3 regions of the Escherichia sp. B1147 genome follow, and region 3 is predicted to be linked to each of the others. Evidence: predicted binding sites of a transcription regulator. Region 3 holds the regulator's gene; each other region holds the start of a gene.
What was found. The regulator PurR, encoded in region 3, represses purine synthesis genes. The targets are predictions, from matches to a motif close to CANGCAAACGTTTGCNTG.
Positions count from the first base shown of each region.

Region 1: pyrD (quinone-dependent dihydroorotate dehydrogenase) is a predicted target of PurR. The motif match lies at 1,437-1,454, and genes of this name have one in related genera.
Region 2: purM (phosphoribosylformylglycinamidine cyclo-ligase) is a predicted target of PurR. The motif match lies at 2,013-2,030, and genes of this name have one in related genera.

Region 1 is NZ_LFHY01000011.1:70,551-75,013, forward strand. Features, by position in the region: gene ssuA (aliphatic sulfonate ABC transporter substrate-binding protein SsuA) at 1-734, opposite strand, end outside; gene ssuE (NADPH-dependent FMN reductase) at 727-1,302, opposite strand; gene pyrD (quinone-dependent dihydroorotate dehydrogenase) at 1,539-2,549, shown strand; gene zapC (cell division protein ZapC) at 2,723-3,265, shown strand; gene ycbX (6-N-hydroxylaminopurine resistance protein YcbX) at 3,262-4,371, opposite strand.
Region 2 is NZ_LFHY01000005.1:108,385-112,847, forward strand. Features, by position in the region: gene ppk1 (polyphosphate kinase 1) at 1-100, opposite strand, end outside; gene purN (phosphoribosylglycinamide formyltransferase) at 272-913, opposite strand; gene purM (phosphoribosylformylglycinamidine cyclo-ligase) at 913-1,950, opposite strand; gene upp (uracil phosphoribosyltransferase) at 2,274-2,900, shown strand; gene uraA (uracil permease) at 2,989-4,278, shown strand; gene A9180_RS03670 (DnaA inactivator Hda) at 4,374-4,463, shown strand, end outside.
Region 3 is NZ_LFHY01000017.1:124,744-129,206, reverse strand. Features, by position in the region: gene punC (purine nucleoside transporter PunC) at 1-864, opposite strand, end outside; gene punR (DNA-binding transcriptional activator PunR) at 977-1,909, shown strand; gene purR (HTH-type transcriptional repressor PurR) at 1,906-2,931, opposite strand; gene A9180_RS18595 (YnhF family membrane protein) at 3,229-3,318, shown strand; gene A9180_RS18590 (MFS transporter) at 3,484-4,463, shown strand, end outside.

The sequences.
Region 1 (4,463 bases), on a different contig from region 3:
TCGCGCTTATTGCGGGTTAACGCATCGGCCTCGGTGAAGGTTTCCAGTACGCCCTGAATAAAGGTGCCGTTCTTCTCCGCATATGGACGAGCAGCAAGATAAAACGATCCTGTTTGATTGAGATCGGTGCCATCTTTCAGCACCCGCACGCCGCCCTGTAGCAATGCAGCGGAGTAGTAGGGATCCCAAATAGCCCAGGCATCGACGTTACCTTGCTGGAACGCGGCGCGGGCGTCGGCGGGCGTCAGGTAAGTGGGTTGGATATCGGTAAAATTAAGTCCGGCCTGGCGCAGTGCACGCAGCAGAAGGTTGTGTGAGCTGGAACCTTTCTGAAAGGCAACTTTGTGACCTTTGAGATCGGCTACGGTTTTGATCGGGCTGTTTTCTGGCACCAGAATCACTTCGGCTTTTGGCTTTGGCGGTTCGACGCCAACGTACAGCAGATCGGCCCCAGCGGCCTGAGCAAAGATTGGTGGAATATCACCCGTACTGCCCAGATCGATACTGCCGACGTTCAGCGCCTCCAGCATCTGCGGGCCAGCTGGGAATTCTACCCATGAAATTCTTGTTTGCGGATAGCGTTTTTCCAGTAGCTGGTGGCTTTTTGCCAGCACCATACCAATGCTGCCTTTCTGGTAGCCAATACGTAACGCTTCTGGAGACGGCTCCGCAGCAACCGCAAGTGTGGAGACGCTAAGTAATCCCACTAACGCTAGTTTAACGATGTTACGCATGGGCATTACCTCGCAGAGAAAGAAGATCAGGAACCTGAACATCACGGCGGTGAAGTGCCTGCCAGAAAGTTTCGAGCGCGGTATCGAGACGAGATTGCAGATTCGGCGTGAACTGTGGTTTGTGATGGTAATCAATCACCTGCGAGTCATCGGCAAACACGCCGTGCAGGATCTCCTGGGCTTTCAGTGCGCTTAGAACCGGTTTTAGTGCGTAATCAACTGCCAGTAGATGAGCCACCGTGCCGCCTGTCGCCAGGGGCAGCACGACTTTGCCTTGCAGAGCCCGTTCAGGTAGCAGGTCGAGGAGGGTTTTTAGCGCCCCGGAATAGGCGGCTTTATATACTGGTGTGGCGACAATCAGTCCGTCGGCTTCTTGTAACTGTTCGGTGAACGTTTTTAGTGCCGGACTATCGAAACGGGCATAGAGCAAATCTTCCGGGGTGAAGTTTTGCAAATTCCAGTGATAAACCTCCACATCCAGGCCATTTAGTTTTTCTCGCGCATATTCCAGCAAGGAACTTGAGCGAGAAGGAAAGCGAGGACTTCCTGCCAGGGTGATGACGCGCATATTCTCTCCTTATAACCAATTGTTCTTGTTTTGTTAACATTGATAACAATTTGCTCAGTCTGACAGAGGGCATTCGCGAGTCGAAATGATTTATCTGAAGAAGGAAAGCCAAAAAAAGCATAAAAAAAGCGCAATAAGAAAACGTTTGCTATTTATTGCCGCAGGTCAATTCCCTTTTGCTGCGAACTCGCACATAATACGCCCCCGGTTTGCACACCGGGAATCCAGGAGAGTTCATGTACTACCCCTTCGTTCGTAAAGCCCTTTTCCAGCTCGATCCAGAGCGCGCACACGAGTTTACTTTTCAGCAATTACGCCGCATCACCGGAACACCGTTTGAAGCGCTTGTTCGGCAAAATGTTGCAGCGAAGCCAGTTAACTGTATGGGACTGACTTTTAAAAACCCGCTTGGCCTGGCAGCCGGTCTTGATAAAGACGGAGAGTGTATTGATGCCCTTGGTGCAATGGGATTTGGATCGATCGAGATCGGTACGGTCACCCCGCGTCCACAACCAGGAAACGACAAACCGCGTCTTTTTCGCCTGGTAGAGGCTGAAGGTTTAATAAACCGTATGGGCTTTAATAACCTCGGCGTTGATAACCTCGTAGAGAACGTTAAAAAAGCCCACTACGACGGTGTTCTGGGAATCAATATCGGCAAAAATAAAGATACGCCGGTTGAGCAAGGCAAAGATGACTATCTGATTTGTATGGAAAAAATCTACGCCTATGCAGGATATATAGCCATCAATATTTCATCACCAAATACCCCGGGATTACGCACGCTGCAATATGGCGAAGCACTGGATGATTTATTAACGGCAATTAAAAATAAACAAAATGATCTGCACGCAACCCATCATAAATATGTACCAATAGCAGTGAAGATCGCGCCGGATCTTTCTGAAGAAGAGTTGATCCAGGTTGCCGATAGTTTAGTTCGCCATAATATTGATGGTGTCATTGCAACTAATACGACACTCGATCGTTCTTTGGTTCAGGGGATGAAAAATTGTGATCAGACCGGTGGCTTAAGTGGTCGTCCCTTACAATTAAAAAGTACGGAAATTATTCGTCGCTTGTCGCAGGAATTAAACGGCCGCTTACCGATTATTGGTGTTGGTGGTATTGACTCGGTAATTGCTGCTCGCGAGAAGATAGCTGCGGGAGCTTCTTTGGTGCAAATTTATTCCGGTTTTATTTTTAAAGGACCGCCGCTGATTAAAGAAATCGTTAACCATATCTAATTATTTCTTTCATTTTCTCTTTATAAGATAATCAGGGCTTTATTTTCAGCCCTGGTTGTTTTATATTCATTGCTGTTACTTATTTAGACATTTTGCACTTTTCTTGTTGAGGTTATTAAGCGAAGCAACAATGGAATATGTTGCAGTGGATTTATAGGGTAGAGGAGATGCATATGCGAATTAAACCAGACGATAATTGGCGTTGGTATTATGATGAAGAGCATGATCGAATGATGCTTGATTTAGCCAATGGCATGCTATTTCGCTCACGTTTTGCGCGCAAGATGTTGACACCAGACGCCTTTTCTCCAGCGGGATTCTGCGTTGATGACGCCGCGCTCTATTTCTCGTTTGAAGAAAAATGCCGCGACCTTAACTTATCAAAAGAACAAAAAGCTGAACTGGTGCTTAATGCGCTGGTGGCAGTTCGTTATCTCAAACCGCAAATGCCGAAAAGCTGGCATTTTGTTTCCCATGGTGAAATGTGGTCGCCAGTGCCGGGTGATGCAGCCTGTGTCTGGTTAAGCGACACCAATGAACAAGTCAGCCTGCTGGTTGTTGAATCTGGCGAAAATGCCGCGCTGTGCCTCCTTGCGCAGCCTTGTGTTGTCATCGCCGGTCGTGCCATGCAACTGGGCGACGCCATCAAAATTATGAATGACAGACTGAAACCTCATATGAGTTATGACAGCTTCAGCCTTGAACAAGCCGTTTAACCTTTCAGTTTCAATGCAGTCTTCGGCACACAACTACAGCAAAGAATTGTTCCATCGTCGCTCATAGCTGATTTCTTCAGCGGGGTGACTTCGCCTTCCAGAAGCTGAACCCGACAACTTCCGCATATGCCAGCACGGCAAGAATAGGGGATCCGAATCCCTTGATTTTCTAATTGTTCCAACAATACCTGTTGGTTATTACCGCGAAATGCCAGCCCTTGCCAGTCGATATCTACATTCGCATCCATTTGCTGCGTTGTCGGGAGAGTATCGTCTGCGGCTGCCGCGCCGTAGATTTTCGCCGGTGCAGTTGCAAGAATTTCCACTGCATCACCGACACGAATAACACCACTATTACGGGCAATTAAATTCTGGCCAAAATCGACATCGCCATTATCCTGGGCAGTGCGAAATGATTGCAGCGTTTTTAACGGTTCGCCAGCCGGGTGCTTTTGTCCTTTTTCCGGGCTGACAGTGGTGAAAATACAGCGGCTGCAGGGCTTAACCACATCAAACACCACATCGCCAATGCGAATCACTTTCCAGGTATCTTCTTCCCAGGCTGCCGCGCCGGAAACTACCAGATTGGGGCGAAATTGCTCCATTTTTACACTTGCCGGGCAGCGTTGCTGCACATCACGCAGGGAAGCTTCATTCGCGAGCAGATACGGATAGCCATCAGCAAACGACAAGGGTACAGTGTTATGGCGTTTTACGCGCCGCGTCATCTGCGGCCCTACCCAGCGCAATTGCACTTCACGGGAGAAAAAGCCGCTTAACCATTTGTTTATCTCATCTGGCGCAATGCGCGCAGTAAAATGGTTACCCCACACTTCGGTTGGGGCGTCCTGCATAGCGAAATCCGCAAAACGGATGTATGCGCTGCTGCCATCTGGTGCGGTGAGATGTAAGCCGTCATGCACGGGCGAAGGGGTAAAGCGCACCATCTGCGGAAACTGGCGGGCAGTAATAAACCTGCCGTCAGGTTCTGTGACCATAAAGATGCGATCGAAGGCCAGACCGCTGACATCAGCCAGAGCATGTGTCAGACCGATGCCGCGCATCGATTTAACAGGATGAATAAAAAGCCGGGTTAATGTCGTCACGGTGCGGTCCTCAAATGAAAATAAGCCCTCAACTTTATGACATGACGCGCTTATTAGCTATAATGCGCAACAATTTTCTTAGTGCCTATCCT
Region 2 (4,463 bases), on a different contig from region 3:
CAATCAGCGGGTTAGATTTGTCCGCCGCTTCCTGAAGCACGCGTTCATTGAACGATAACCAACTGAGCTCTTTCTCGATGTATAGCTTTTCCTGACCCATTACCACTTTTACTCCGTTTTATTCACGGGACACTGCCTGGCTATTATGGCGAGCAATGTTGGCAGATGTCCAACTATGCCAGAAAAGGGGGAAAAAAACTGCTGAAGCCTGCGATTTACAGGAGAAACGAGAAGCGCCAGCAGTAGCGCTGGCGCTTTAAAATGCGGAAGATTACTCGTCGTCGGCGGCATAGCCCTGCGGTGGAAGACGTTGATCATCCAGCCACGCGGCGTTTTCATGCATCTTCAGACGACCATCAACAAACCAGCTAATGACCAGCGGGTAAATAGCATGCTCCTGGGTTTGCACGCGAGCGGTGATTTCATCTTCTGTATCACCGGCAAAAACCGGAATTTTAGCCTGCAAAATTACCGGGCCGCCGTCCAGCTCATCGGTCACGAAATGCACCGATGTACCATGTTCTTCATCGCCATTTTCCAGAGCCTGACGATGGGTATGCAAACCGGGATATTTCGGCAGCAGGGAAGGGTGAATGTTCAGCAAACGCCCGGCGTAGTGGGAAACAAACGCTGGGCTGAGAATGCGCATAAAACCGGCCAGAACGACCACATCGGGTGCGTACACGTCGATTTCGTGCATCAATTCCCGATCATAGTCTTCCCGACTGTCAAATTGACTGGCAATAAGCGTATGCGTTGCGATACCTGCTTTGCGGGCGCGCTCAAGGCCGAACGCGTCGGCCTTATTGCTGAAAACTGCCCGTAGGGTGCCTTTAATTTTGTTGGTTTTGCAGGCATCTATAATTGCCTGCAAATTACTTCCGTTGCCGGAAATAAGCACCACAATATTCATTATTCGATAACCACGCGTTGTTCGGAATCAGAAGCTTTGATGATACCGATTTTCCACGCGTTTTCACCGTTGGCATTGAGCAGGGCGAGAGCTTTGTCCACTTCCGGAGCAGGCAGGGCGATAACCATCCCGACGCCGCAGTTGAAGGTACGATACATTTCATGGCGGCTGACGTTACCTGCCGTTTGCAGCCAGTTGAACACTTCCGGCCACTGCCAGGAGGATTCATCAATCACTGCCTGAGTGTTTTCTGGTAATACGCGAGGAATGTTTTCCCAGAAACCGCCGCCGGTCAGGTGCGCAATGGCGTGAACATCAACCTTTTCAATCAATTCCAGCACGGACTTCACATAAATACGGGTTGGTGCCAGCAGATGATCGGCCAGGGGTTTGCCGTCCAGCTCTGTAGTTTGCGGATCGCAACCGCTGACTTCGAGAATTTTGCGTACCAGCGAGTAACCGTTAGAGTGCGGGCCGCTGGAGCCGAGTGCAATGAGCACATCGCCGTCGCTAACTTTAGAACCGTCGATGATTTCTGATTTTTCTACCACCCCAACACAGAAACCAGCAACATCATAATCTTCGCCGTGATACATCCCCGGCATTTCCGCTGTTTCGCCGCCCACCAGCGAACAGCCGGATTGCAGACAGCCTTCGGCGATGCCACTGATCACCGCTGAAGCGGTATCAACATCCAGTTTTCCGGTTGCGTAATAATCGAGGAAAAACAGTGGTTCAGCGCCTTGTACCACCAGGTCATTAACGCACATGGCGACCAGATCGATACCAATGGTATCGTGGCGTTTTAAATCCATGGCCAGACGCAGCTTGGTGCCTACACCGTCAGTGCCGGAAACCAGCACAGGTTCGCGATATTTTTGCGGCAACGCACACAGCGCACCGAAGCCGCCCAGACCGCCCATCACTTCCGGGCGACGCGTTTTCTTCACTACGCCTTTGATTCTGCCAACCAGAGCATTACCTGCGTCAATATCAACACCGGCATCTTTGTAGCTAAGAGAGGTTTTATCGGTCACTGCTTGGGTCCCCACGCGTTACTTGCGGTAGAAAAATAAAATTCGGCGCAATTCTAACAGGGAAAGCAAACGTTTGCGAGACTGCTTTACATAACCTTTTTCAGCCTCTTTTCGCCTACCAAACAGCGAAGTAGCGCATAAATAAACGTAATGAATGAATGTATTGTGAGATAATGACAATAAATAACTATTTGAATGTGAAATGATTTTTTATCAAACCGTTGTTAGTTTGTCTAAAGTCAACGAAAATAATATTGCCGCCTTAAAAAAAGGCGGTATAATCCGTCGATTTTTTTTGTGGCTGCCCTCAAAGGAGAAAGAGTATGAAGATCGTGGAAGTCAAACACCCACTCGTCAAACACAAGCTGGGACTGATGCGTGAGCAAGATATCAGCACCAAGCGCTTTCGCGAACTCGCTTCTGAAGTGGGTAGCCTGCTGACTTATGAGGCGACCGCCGACCTCGAAACTGAAAAAGTTACTATCGAAGGCTGGAACGGTCCGGTAGAAATCGACCAGATCAAAGGTAAGAAAATTACCGTGGTGCCGATCCTGCGTGCGGGCCTGGGGATGATGGACGGCGTGCTGGAAAACGTTCCGAGTGCGCGCATCAGCGTGGTCGGTATGTACCGTAATGAAGAAACGCTGGAGCCAGTACCGTACTTCCAGAAACTGGTTTCTAACATTGATGAGCGTATGGCGCTGATCGTCGACCCAATGCTGGCAACCGGTGGTTCCGTTATCGCGACCATCGACCTGCTGAAAAAAGCGGGCTGCAGCAGCATTAAAGTGCTGGTGCTGGTGGCTGCGCCAGAAGGTATCGCTGCGCTGGAAAAAGCGCACCCGGACGTCGAGCTGTATACCGCATCGATTGACCAGGGGCTGAATGAGCACGGATACATTATCCCGGGCCTCGGCGATGCCGGTGATAAAATCTTTGGTACGAAATAACGAATAAAAAATAATTAAAGCCGACTTTAAGAGTCGGCTTTTTTTTGAGTAAAGCGCCTATAACACATAATATACAGAGGATAATACTATGACGCGCCGTGCTATCGGGGTGAGTGAAAGACCGCCACTTTTACAGACAATCCCGCTTAGTTTACAACATTTGTTCGCCATGTTTGGTGCAACCGTCCTGGTGCCCGTCTTATTTCATATCAACCCAGCAACCGTACTGTTATTTAACGGTATCGGAACGCTGCTGTATCTCTTCATCTGTAAAGGGAAAATCCCTGCTTATCTTGGTTCGAGCTTTGCCTTTATTTCCCCGGTGTTATTGCTGTTGCCGTTGGGTTATGAAGTTGCGCTGGGCGGCTTTATTATGTGCGGCGTGCTGTTCTGTCTGGTTTCTTTTATTGTGAAGAAAGCAGGAACTGGCTGGCTGGATGTGCTTTTTCCTCCAGCGGCAATGGGGGCAATCGTTGCTGTCATCGGTCTGGAACTGGCGGGCGTGGCTGCTGGCATGGCGGGCTTACTCCCGGCTGAAGGGCAAACGCCAGATTCCAAAACCATCATTATCTCCATTACTACCCTGGCGGTTACGGTTTTAGGTTCCGTACTGTTCCGCGGTTTCCTGGCAATTATCCCGATTTTGATTGGCGTGTTGGTGGGGTACGCGCTCTCCTTCGCAATGGGAATTGTCGATACCACGCCGATTATCAACGCTCACTGGTTTGCTCTGCCGACTCTTTACACGCCGCGCTTTGAGTGGTTTGCCATTTTGACCATTCTGCCTGCGGCGCTGGTGGTTATTGCTGAACACGTAGGGCATCTGGTGGTAACGGCTAACATCGTGAAAAAAGATCTGTTGCGCGATCCGGGCCTGCACCGTTCCATGTTCGCTAATGGTCTGTCGACCGTTATCTCCGGGTTCTTTGGTTCCACGCCAAACACCACCTACGGGGAAAACATCGGCGTTATGGCGATCACCCGCGTTTACAGTACCTGGGTAATCGGTGGTGCGGCGATCTTCGCCATCCTGCTCTCCTGTGTTGGTAAACTGGCTGCTGCTATCCAGATGATCCCACTGCCGGTGATGGGCGGCGTTTCGCTGCTGCTTTACGGTGTCATCGGCGCTTCTGGTATTCGTGTGCTTATTGAATCGAAAGTGGATTACAATAAAGCACAGAACCTGATCCTGACCTCCGTGATCCTGATCATCGGCGTCAGTGGCGCGAAGGTAAACATTGGTGCGGCAGAGCTGAAAGGTATGGCGTTGGCGACCATCGTCGGCATTGGCTTAAGCCTGATCTTTAAATTGATTAGTGTGCTCCGCCCGGAAGAAGTGGTGTTGGATGCAGAAGACGCCGATATAACAGAAAAATAATGTAGCGGCCGGGCAGTAATGCTGCCCGGTTCAAACATGATGGAATTCTGTGGTAAACTTCTCGCGATTTTGTGAAATCCCTGGTTGAGGTATCTCTGAACACACCGGCACAGCTCTCTTTGCCACTTTATCTTCCTGACGACGAAACCTTTGCAAGTTTCTGGCCGGGGGATAACTCCTCTTTA
Region 3 (4,463 bases):
TGCAGCCCAGGTTGCTACCACGCTGACGGCAAACAGTGCCAGCAGCCACGGTAACAACTGCTTACCCTGCCATTTCTGCAATGCGGCGCGACAGCCGTAACCACCAATAAGAAACGCGATGGTTTGCGGAACATAACTTAATCCGATTACCGCCGGACTGTAGCCCATCTCGCTGAGGATAAACGGTGAACCTGTTAGCCAGGCAAAGAAACTGGCTGAACAGGCCGCATAAATCAGCACGTTTCCACGATAGATTTTAGAGCGCAGCAGGTCGGTAAAGGTCAGTGCATCCTGGCTATCATTACGTGCTTTCGTGGTGGGCTTAAGCCAGAAAATAGGCAGAATCAATACCACGGTGATGGCAAACAGGGTGGCGAAAATCGCCTGCCAGGAAAAATGTACCAGCAGCCAGCTACCTAACAGCGGAGCAAGCGCCGGAGAAAGACCCACTAAAGGCATAATGGTCGCGAAAATACGGTTAACTTTTTGTGAAGGATAGTAATCCGTCACCAATGCCTGCCAGATAACGGCCGCGGCACAGACGCCAACAGCTTGCACAAAACGCAATACCAGCAGAGTCGCCGCGTTTTCTACCCACAGCATTCCCAGACTACCAAGAGCAAAAATCGTCAAGCCGAGTAAAAGAACGGGTTTACGGCCATAGCGATCGGAGAGTGGCCCCCACAGAAGTTGGGCAGCGGCGAAACCGGCAAGGAACAGACTAAGGCTGGCACTGACGGCAGACGCAGGCGTTTGCAGGTCGGCCTGAATGGCGGCGAAAGCAGGCAGATACATATCGGTTGCCAGAAAACCGAGTACGCTCAAACCCGCCAGCCAGACTAAAAATCTTTTCCCAGGTTGCATGTATATTCTCTAAATCTCTCAATTAAACACCGCCGCAAAGTGTAGGGAGTGAAATTCGTGTTGTGAAACGGTAATATTTGATGACTGATTTCAAAAATTTTGCAGGCAAGCTATGTGGTCCGAGTATTCTCTGGAAGTTGTTGATGCGGTGGCGCGAAATGGTAGCTTCAGCGCTGCGGCCCAGGAGTTGCATCGTGTTCCTTCTGCGGTCAGCTATACCGTGCGTCAACTGGAAGAGTGGCTGGCAGTGCCGCTTTTTGAACGTCGACATCGTGATGTGGAACTGACCGCTGCCGGGGTGTGGTTTCTCAAAGAAGGGCGGTCTGTTGTCAAAAAAATGCAGATCACTCGCCAGCAATGCCAGCAGATAGCGAACGGCTGGCGCGGTCAGTTAGCCATCGCGGTAGATAATATTGTCAGACCAGAACGCACGCGGCAGATGATCGTTGATTTTTATCGCCATTTTGATGATGTCGAACTTCTGGTATTTCAGGAAGTGTTCAACGGCGTCTGGGATGCGCTTTCCGATGGGCGCGTGGAGCTGGCGATTGGCGCGACACGAGCGATTCCGGTCGGGGGCCGTTATGCCTTCCGGGATATGGGAATGTTGAGCTGGAGTTGCGTTGTTGCCAGTCATCATCCGCTTGTGTCGATGAATGGGCCGTTCAGCGACGATACGTTGCGCAATTGGCCATCGCTGGTGCGCGAAGATACCTCACGTACGCTGCCCAAACGTATTACCTGGCTGCTTGATAACCAAAAAAGGGTGGTGGTGCCTGACTGGGAATCATCGGCAACCTGTATCTCGGCTGGATTATGCATTGGCATGGTGCCGACGCATTTCGCTAAACCCTGGCTCAACGAAGGGAAGTGGGTAGCATTAGAACTGGAAAACCCATTCCCTGATTCGGCATGTTGTTTGACATGGCAGCAGAATGATATGTCGCCAGCCTTAACCTGGTTGCTGGAGTATCTCGGCGATAGTGAGACGCTAAATAAGGAGTGGTTGCGGGAGCCTGAAGAGACTCCCGCAACGGATGATTAACGACGATAGTCGCGGAACGGACCGTCAGCCACGGAACGGCGTTCAATCAACCGCGGATGAACTTCGATAGACTGCGGTTCTTCGCGTTTGTTGACGATACGGTCCAACAGCATGTTGAATGCCGTTTCGCCCAGCGAATCTTTTGGCTGATGGATAGTGGTCAACGCTGGGGTAAAGTAGCGTGCGTTGCGCACGTTATCATAACCGATCAGCGAAACATCCTGTGGTACGCGCAGACCCATTTCATCAGCAGCGCAAAGTGCGCCCATTGCCATGATATCACCACCACAGAAGACAGCAGTAGGGCGATGCGGTTGCGACAGGATTTGCTGCATGGCGCGATAACCGGATTCAGGTTCAAAGTCACCCTGCACAATCCAGTTTTCCGGCACCTTGATCATCGCTTCTTCCATTGCCTTCATAAAACCGGCAAGGCGGCCTGCACCGGTGTTACGTTCCAGCGGGCCGGGGATAACGCCGATTTCGCGGTGACCGCGTTCAATCAGATAACGCCCGGCCATGTAGCCACCTTCAAACGCGTTATCAATGACCGCATCGGTAAAGTCAGCTTTTGCTTCACCCCAGTCCATCACCACCATTGGGATATGGCGATACTCTTCCAGCATCGCCAGCAACGGTTCCGGGTATTCAGAACACATCACCAGCAGGCCATCGACGCGTTTTTGCGCCATCATCGACAGATAGGCGCGCTGTTTCTCCAGATTGTTCCACGCGTTGCCGAGGATCAGCGTGTAACCTTTCTGGAAGCAATTTTTTTCAACCGCTTCGATGATCTCCGCGAAATAGGCCGCTTCGCTGCTGGTAGCCAGTAAGCCAATAGACTTGGTGTGGTTAACCTTCAGGCTACGCGCTACCGCGCTAGGGGAGTAGTGTAATTCTTTAATCGCTGCCCACACGGCGTTGCGCGTTTCTTCAGCGACGAAACGAGTTTTGTTTATAACGTGTGACACAGTTGTAGTGGAAACGTTTGCTCGCTTCGCTACATCTTTTATTGTTGCCATTCCATTTCACTCCAGACCCTAACTTCAGCTCCTGCAAAATCGCAAGGTAAACGTTTGCCTTTACACACCTTACGCGCAACAAAAGTGTTGCGGTACGCCGGAAAAACGACACAGAGCGTCAGGAAGGGGTTAATGGCCAGTACGCAAATAGTGTAAGCGTGGAATTTTGGCCGATCTTGATGAAAAGGGGAAGTGGTAAAACACTTATCATTATAAATGACGGGAGATTTTTTCTTCACAGTGTGTAAAAATGCGTAATATCACTTTTTGTAGGGTAATAAAAAAGGAGAAAACTTGATGAGTGCCGACCTTAAATCTTCACTGGTAACAACCATTATTGTCCTCGGTTTGATCGTAGCCGTAGGTTTGACTGCCGCGCTGCACTGATTTCCCTTCGAGGGAGCGCATCCTCCCTCGCACTCTCTTCCCTTTTGTTAGCAAAATGGCAAAAGTGTTTTCTCTTTTTGTTATTTTCAATTTTTTGTGATTGCTGTCATGCTTTCGCCACTTTGATGAATATCGTGTAATGACGCGAAGAGGTGGAGATTAGGCATGAAAATTAACTATCCGTTGTTGGCGCTGGCAGTTGGCGCGTTTGGTATCGGGACAACGGAGTTCTCGCCAATGGGCTTATTGCCCGTCATTGCGCGCGGTGTGGATGTCTCGATTCCCGCTGCGGGCATGCTTATCAGCGCTTATGCGGTTGGCGTAATGGTTGGCGCGCCGCTGATGACATTACTACTGTCTCACCGTGCCCGGCGTAGTGCGCTTATTTTCCTGATGGCCATATTCACTCTTGGCAATGTGCTTTCTGCTATCGCGCCGGATTATATGACGCTGATGCTTTCACGCATTTTGACCAGCCTGAATCACGGGGCATTTTTTGGTTTGGGTTCAGTCGTGGCCGCAAGCGTTGTACCTAAACACAAACAGGCCAGCGCCGTCGCCACTATGTTTATGGGTTTAACTCTGGCAAATATTGGCGGTGTTCCTGCGGCGACCTGGCTTGGCGAAACTATTGGCTGGCGGATGTCGTTTCTGGCAACGGCGGGGCTGGGCGTGATTTCAATGGTTAGCCTGTTCTTCTCGTTACCAAAAGGTGGCGCAGGAGCGCGACCGGAAGTGAAAAAAGAGCTGGCGGTCCTGTTGCGTCCGCAGGTGCTTTCGGCATTGCTGACAACAGTGCTGGGGGCAGGGGCAATGTTTACGCTCTATACCTATATTTCTCCGGTACTGCAAAGCATCACCCACGCGACACCGATATTCGTAACGGCAATGTTGGTACTGATTGGCGTCGGGTTTTCTATCGGTAACTATTTCGGCGGTAAACTGGCGGACCGTTCGGTTAATGGCACGCTGAAAGGCTTTTTGTTGCTGCTGATGGTGATTATGCTGGCGATCCCGTTCCTGGCTCGTAATGAGTTTGGTGCCGCTATCAGCATGGTGGTGTGGGGCGCAGCAACTTTTGCGGTGGTGCCACCGTTACAGATGCGTGTGATGCGAGTTGCCAGCGAAGCGCCGGGGCTGTCTTC